DNA from 3 places in the Paenibacillus sp. FSL K6-3182 genome. Region 1 is predicted to be linked to each of the others. Evidence: a T-box and tRNA genes for the amino acid it is inferred to sense, from the RefSeq annotation. Region 1 holds a T-box; the other regions hold tRNA genes.

Region 1 (2,253 bases):
GAATCGTTTCAGAGAAATACATTTCACTCGCCACCAGCATGCAAAGCGATACATCGCGAGACGAAGAGCGCATCGATTTTTCCCAAGGTTATGGGTATCAATTTTTTCTATGTCGTGATGGCTGCTTTATGGGGAATGGTGGGTATGGGCAGTTATGTTTTGTGTCGCCCAAACATCAGGTTGTTATTGCGGCAACATCGAGCTTCTCTTCCATGAAACAGCTTCAAACCATGCTAGATTTAGTGTATGAACATATCCTCCTGCAAATAGACACGGATATCCTCTTTGAAGATGGTGAACAAAAAACAGATTTAGATCAGCATCTTTTGAAAATGGCTAATCCGTTCATACCAGCATTAAGTGAGCCTAGTCCTATTCGCTTAGATGATCTTCGTTTTTCATTCATGGATAATAATCAAGGACTCACTGAGCTTCATTTTGCAGCAAGTGGGAACGAATTTCAGTTTAAGTTATTTTTTGGCGAACATAGTGTGAAGACGTATCCGTTTAACTTCAGCACCATAAACCATCCAATCGATCATTTTGTGAAAGATTTGGAGACACATGATCAGGAAGTGGTTACAAATGCTTGTTGGATAGACAGCAACCAACTATCTCTTACTTTGATCTACATAGAAACCCCGTATGTGATAACCTATTTCGTTCGCTTTTATGATCATAAAATAGAACTTAAATGTACCCATAACGTTTCATTTGGATTTGAAGCGTACGAATTAATTGGTGTGCAGGTTTAGTATTGTGACAGCATAGTTATGCGCTTTAGCAGAAATTCAGAGAGGATGCCAAGCGGCGTCCTTTTTTCTTACATACAGGAATAAAAAAATATTAACTTACCGAACGAATCGGAGTTTAGCGACCAATATCATATATTACAAAATGTGAGGTGAGTTCTTTTTGACAGCAGAAATCAATCGTCGGATTGAGCAGGTGGGCAGTAACATAATCACCTTGACTTGAAATATCATATTGAGTATAATTCCAATAAATTGAATATTCTAACAAAAGCTGCGATGAGAAAGAGTACCAAGGCGATGTCTTTTTACAGAGAGCTCCGGTTGCTGAAAAGGGGTAAAGAATAACTTTGGGAATATGGTCTCTGAGCTGCGCATCGAAACCTCATATGGTTGTAGGCTGCGCCGGAACCCGCACCCGTTACTGTGCTAGGGTATACATGCATAAGCATCGTACCTGAAGAGGTTAATGCCGCGAGGCATTAATAAAATTGGGTGGTACCGCGTGAGCACAGCTCTCGTCCCTTTGGGATGAGGGCTTTTTTGTTTGTCAAAAAAAGGAGGAGTTATGATGACAAATGTGTTTATTGGCGGTGCTTGGCCCTATGCGAACGGTTCATTGCATTTGGGAAGATTGGCGAGTGTATTGCCAGGGGATGTATTGGCACGCTATTACCGCGCAAAAGGAAATAAGGTGTTGTACGTATCTGGGAGTGACTGTCACGGTACACCTGTTGCGGTGCAAGCGATTCAGGAAGGTGTTTTTCCGGGAGATATTGCAGATCGATTTCATCAGGAATTTGCTGAATGTTTTAAACAGCTTGGGTTTACGTATGATTTGTATACTCGAACAGACCAGCCATTTCATCACCAAGTCGTTCAACAGTTATTTTTGACACTTTTAGAAAAAGGACATTTATATAAAAAAACAATCCAACAAACGTATTGTGAAACAGATCAACGATTTTTGCCGGATCGATATGTTGAAGGGATTTGCCCTGTTTGCAGCAACCGTGCGAGAGGCGATCAATGTGATTATTGTTCAACCTTGCTTGACCCAGCCGACCTGACAGACAAGACATGCAAGCTTTGCGGGAATCCTCCAATTGAGCGGCCAACGGAACATTATTATCTTGCACTCTCTTCCTTCCAAGCTGAATTGACTAAGTATGCAAAAAAAACAAAAGGTTGGAAAGAAAATGCAGTACAATTAACGCAAAGATATCTTGCAGAAGGGCTTCAAGATCGAGCGGCGACAAGGGACTTGGATTGGGGCGTGGCGGTTCCGGTTGCAGGCTTCGAGGATAAAAAAATTTACGTCTGGATTGAAGCAGTGAGCGGATATTTATCGGCAAGCCAGCAGTGGGCTGCTGAAACAGGCGGCAGCTGGGAGGCCTTCTGGAAGGACGGAAATGAGGATATAACCGCTTATTATGTACACGGCAAAGACAATATCCCTTTTCATACTTTGATATGGCCGGCTGTACTGATAGGCGCCGAG
Region 2 (2,253 bases), 3.1 Mb from region 1:
AGCTACCCTGGGGATAACAGGCTTATCTCCCCCAAGAGTCCACATCGACGGGGAGGTTTGGCACCTCGATGTCGGCTCATCGCATCCTGGGGCTGAAGTAGGTCCCAAGGGTTGGGCTGTTCGCCCATTAAAGCGGTACGCGAGCTGGGTTCAGAACGTCGTGAGACAGTTCGGTCCCTATCTGTCGCGGGCGCAGGAAATTTGAGAGGAGCTGTCCTTAGTACGAGAGGACCGGGATGGACGTACCGCTGGTGTACCAGTTGTTCCGCCAGGAGCACCGCTGGGTAGCCAAGTACGGACGGGATAAGCGCTGAAAGCATCTAAGCGTGAAGCCCCCCTCAAGATGAGATTTCCCAGTATGTAAGACCCCTTGAAGACGACGAGGTTGATAGGTTCGGGGTGGAAGCACAGCAATGTGTGTAGCTGACGAATACTAATCGGTCGAGGGCTTATCCTAAACACGTTTACTGCGACCCATACATCCGGTAGACAGCAGCATAAAGGCTTCAGCAAGCCTAATCTTTCGTATCCAGTTTTCAGGGCGCAACTTGATTACCTGATTATAAACAAATGATCTTACATAAGATTTATGTTTATGCTTAGGGCCTTTAGCTCAGCTGGTTAGAGCGCACCCCTGATAAGGGTGAGGTCGGTGGTTCGAGTCCACTAAGGCCCACCATATTTTCCCTGATAGCTCAGTTGGTAGAGCACTCGACTGTTAATCGAGTTGTCACAGGTTCGAGTCCTGTTCGGGGAGCCAAGTTTGGAGAGATACCCAAGTGGCTCAAGGGGACCCTCTGCTAAGGGGTTAGACTGCGTAAGTGGTGCGAGGGTTCGAATCCCTCTCTCTCCGTTCCAATTTTTCTAGGCCCGTTGGTCAAGTGGTTAAGACACCTCCCTTTCACGGAGGTAACAGGGGTTCGAGTCCCCTACGGGTCACCATATTTTTTCTTTCAAAATGACGCGGGGTGGAGCAGCCCGGTAGCTCGTCGGGCTCATAACCCGAAGGCCGCAGGTTCAAATCCTGCCCCCGCAACCAAAACACCTTTAAACGGTGAAAAAAATCCATATGCCGTTGTAGCTCAACTGGTAGAGCAACTGACTTGTAATCAGTAGGTTGGGGGTTCAAGTCCTCTCGACGGCACCATTTTTTCTTTCGATGCTCCTTGGTTGTTGCCAGGCAAGCATCAAAACTACCTGCAAAGGTAGACATAACCGTTACGCCGTTGTAGCTCAACTGGTAGAGCAACTGACTTGTAATCAGTAGGTTGGGGGTTCAAGTCCTCTCGACGGCACCATTTTTTTTAAGATGCCTCTTGGTTATGCCAAGCAAGCATCAAAAACCACCAGCATTGGTGGACATAATCGATGTGCCGTTGTAGCTCAACTGGTAGAGCAACTGACTTGTAATCAGTAGGTTGGGGGTTCAAGTCCTCTCGACGGCACCATCTTTTCTCGGGACGTAGCTCAGCTTGGTAGAGCACCTGGTTTGGGACCAGGGGGTCGCATGTTCAAATCGTGTCGTCCCGACCATCTTTTAACAGAATGATTGACAACATAAACCGCTATTTTCAAAGTCTACAGGACTTATGGGAATAGCGGTTTTTTTATGCGTTTATGGGGAAATATAAACGCAATATGCGGATGAAGTGCAATCACTTCATTGAATAAGGAGGCTTTACTGTTGAAGCAAAGGGTTAGAGTCGCTGTCATGCTTATTGCGATCTTATGGGGCTTAATAAGTCCAGCAGCTGCATATGGGCAGCCAGGGGTATTCCACTTCGGGTTTAAGAAAAGCGTGGAGGGGCGTCTGCCTTCGATCGATGAGGAGGGCTTTAAAGAAATCGTAACGAAGCATGGGGCTTTGTTCCTAGGGGATACAACGCAAAAGGAGCTATATCTTACTTTCGATAACGGCTACGAGAATGGCTATACACCGCGTATTCTTGATGTATTAAAAGATAAACAAGTACCAGCGGTCTTTTTTGTAACGGGACATTATGTCAAAGATCAGCCGGAACTTTTAAAGCGGATGGTGCTGGAGGGGCATATTGTAGGCAACCATTCTTGGAGTCACCCGGATATGTCGACCCTCTCAGAATCAAGCATCAAAACGGAGCTCGATAAGGTCAAGGAGCATGTAGAAACGCTGACAGGCCAGAAGGAAATGAAGTATCTGAGGCCACCAAGAGGCATATTCAGCGAACGGATGCTTGCCGCTAGCAAACAATTCGGCTATACGAATGTATTTTG
Region 3 (2,253 bases), 2.1 Mb from region 1:
TACAGGATAGGTGGGAGCCTTTGAAGCATGAGCGCCAGCTTGTGTGGAGGCAACGTTGGGATACCACCCTGATCGTATCGGAGTTCTAACCTAGAACCGTGAAACCGGTTCGGGGACCGTGTCAGGTGGACAGTTTGACTGGGGCGGTCGCCTCCTAAAATGTAACGGAGGCGCCCAAAGGTTCCCTCAGAATGGTTGGAAATCATTCGAAGAGTGCAAAGGCATAAGGGAGCTTGACTGCGAGACCTACAAGTCGAGCAGGTACGAAAGTAGGGCTTAGTGATCCGGTGGTACCGAATGGAAGGGCCATCGCTCAACGGATAAAAGCTACCCTGGGGATAACAGGCTTATCTCCCCCAAGAGTCCACATCGACGGGGAGGTTTGGCACCTCGATGTCGGCTCATCGCATCCTGGGGCTGAAGTAGGTCCCAAGGGTTGGGCTGTTCGCCCATTAAAGCGGTACGCGAGCTGGGTTCAGAACGTCGTGAGACAGTTCGGTCCCTATCTGTCGCGGGCGCAGGAAATTTGAGAGGAGCTGTCCTTAGTACGAGAGGACCGGGATGGACGTACCGCTGGTGTACCAGTTGTTCCGCCAGGAGCACCGCTGGGTAGCCAAGTACGGACGGGATAAGCGCTGAAAGCATCTAAGCGTGAAGCCCCCCTCAAGATGAGATTTCCCAGTATGTAAGACCCCTTGAAGACGACGAGGTTGATAGGTTCGGGGTGGAAGCACAGCAATGTGTGTAGCTGACGAATACTAATCGGTCGAGGGCTTATCCTAAACACGTTTACTGTGACCCATACATCCAGTAGACAGCAGCATAAAAGGCTTCAGCAAGCCTAATCTTTCGTATCCAGTTTTCAGGGCGTAATGTTCTGACTTTGCAAGCGTCCCCGAACGCTGCAATCGACAACTATTCGGGGGACAAGCGTGGCGGTGTAGCTCAGCTGGCTAGAGCGTACGGTTCATACCCGTGAGGTCGGGGGTTCGATCCCCTTCGCCGCTACCATTACCTTTTTTATTGTAACATCTGGAGGATTAGCTCAGCTGGGAGAGCATCTGCCTTACAAGCAGAGGGTCGGCGGTTCGATCCCGTCATCCTCCACCATATGTACTTATTCGGTTTTATGACCGGATCCACTTGGAGCTGTGGTGTAGTGGCCCAACATGCCTGCCTGTCACGCAGGAGACCGCGGGTTCGAATCCCGTCAGCTCCGCCATTTTTCTTTAAAGTAAGGCTCGGTAGCTCAGTCGGTAGAGCAGAGGACTGAAAATCCTCGTGTCGGCGGTTCGATTCCGTCCCGAGCCACCACTTTATTTTTCGTTGCGACGAGAAATAAGTAATAGTATGGAGGATTAGTGAAGTGGCTAAACACGGCAGACTGTAAATCTGCTCTCTCTGAGTTCGGTGGTTCGAATCCATCATCCTCCACCATTTCTTTTACAGCAAGAGCCATTAGCTCAGTTGGTAGAGCACCTGACTTTTAATCAGGGTGTCGTAGGTTCGAATCCTACATGGCTCACCATTTTTTTCTAAACAAACCTATACAACCGTAGATCTTAGGATCTACGGTTTTTTTGTTTGATTATATTCGAAATAAAAAAGAGTTTGCCCATCATTAAGATGAGCAAACTCTTTTTTTGCATAGTTAAAACCAGATAATGAATGAATCTTAGTTTTTACTCCGTAGATTCAATTCATAAGCAAGCTCGTTTACCGTTTCGTTTAGACGAAGTTTAAGTTCATCATTTAATTCAAATACTGGAGCTTCATTTGGCTCTTGTGAACGCTCGATTTGGGAATCAACGGCGTACACTCCGCTTACATATAATTTCGCGCCCATGGATGCGAGTACCGGCTTGAGGGAATAGTCAATAGAGAGTAGATGAGCGATGGTGCCGCCGATAAACAGAGGAGCAATGATTTTACCATCAAGTCCTTTCTGCGGCAGTAGATCTAGAAACGTTTTTAGAACGCCAGTATAAGATGCTTTGTAAACTGGGCTTGCAATAATAACAGCATCTGCATTCTCGACAAGCTGATTGGCTTCTATAATAGCAGGGCTGCCAAAACGAGCGTGAATTAGATCTTCGGCTGGCAAAGAAACCACGGTTATGGTTTCAACCGAAAGACTTTTTGTTATCAATTGTTGTTCTACGTACTGTGTTATGCCATTTAATCGGGATGAAGCATTTGGACTGCCTGAAATAATTACAATCTTGGACATGGGTGCACTCCTCTTTGTCAAAT

Evidence for each region. The T-box of region 1 lies ahead of metG (methionine--tRNA ligase). A T-box ahead of a tRNA ligase gene usually reads a tRNA of that ligase, here a tRNA-Met.
Region 2: it encodes a tRNA-Met, which carries the amino acid that the T-box ahead of metG (methionine--tRNA ligase) is inferred to sense. The anticodon was not compared.
Region 3: it encodes a tRNA-Met, which carries the amino acid that the T-box ahead of metG (methionine--tRNA ligase) is inferred to sense. The anticodon was not compared.

Annotation. Positions count from the first base shown of each region.
Region 1 is NZ_CP150265.1:2,256,489-2,258,741, forward strand. It holds gene MHH56_RS09830 (serine hydrolase) at 1-755, shown strand, start outside; T-box leader at 1,020-1,281, shown strand; gene metG (methionine--tRNA ligase) at 1,324-2,253, shown strand, end outside.
Region 2 is NZ_CP150265.1:5,336,337-5,338,589, reverse strand. It holds rRNA gene MHH56_RS23630 (23S ribosomal RNA) at 1-457, shown strand, start outside; tRNA gene MHH56_RS23625 (tRNA-Ile) at 603-679, shown strand; tRNA gene MHH56_RS23620 (tRNA-Asn) at 685-760, shown strand; tRNA gene MHH56_RS23615 (tRNA-Ser) at 766-853, shown strand; tRNA gene MHH56_RS23610 (tRNA-Glu) at 868-942, shown strand; tRNA gene MHH56_RS23605 (tRNA-Met) at 963-1,039, shown strand; tRNA gene MHH56_RS23600 (tRNA-Thr) at 1,072-1,147, shown strand; tRNA gene MHH56_RS23595 (tRNA-Thr) at 1,223-1,298, shown strand; tRNA gene MHH56_RS23590 (tRNA-Thr) at 1,373-1,448, shown strand; tRNA gene MHH56_RS23585 (tRNA-Pro) at 1,457-1,533, shown strand; gene pdaA (delta-lactam-biosynthetic de-N-acetylase) at 1,685-2,253, shown strand, end outside.
Region 3 is NZ_CP150265.1:200,262-202,514, forward strand. It holds rRNA gene MHH56_RS00965 (23S ribosomal RNA) at 1-782, shown strand, start outside; tRNA gene MHH56_RS00970 (tRNA-Met) at 935-1,011, shown strand; tRNA gene MHH56_RS00975 (tRNA-Val) at 1,035-1,110, shown strand; tRNA gene MHH56_RS00980 (tRNA-Asp) at 1,146-1,222, shown strand; tRNA gene MHH56_RS00985 (tRNA-Phe) at 1,239-1,314, shown strand; tRNA gene MHH56_RS00990 (tRNA-Tyr) at 1,353-1,437, shown strand; tRNA gene MHH56_RS00995 (tRNA-Lys) at 1,453-1,528, shown strand; gene ssuE (NADPH-dependent FMN reductase) at 1,676-2,230, opposite strand.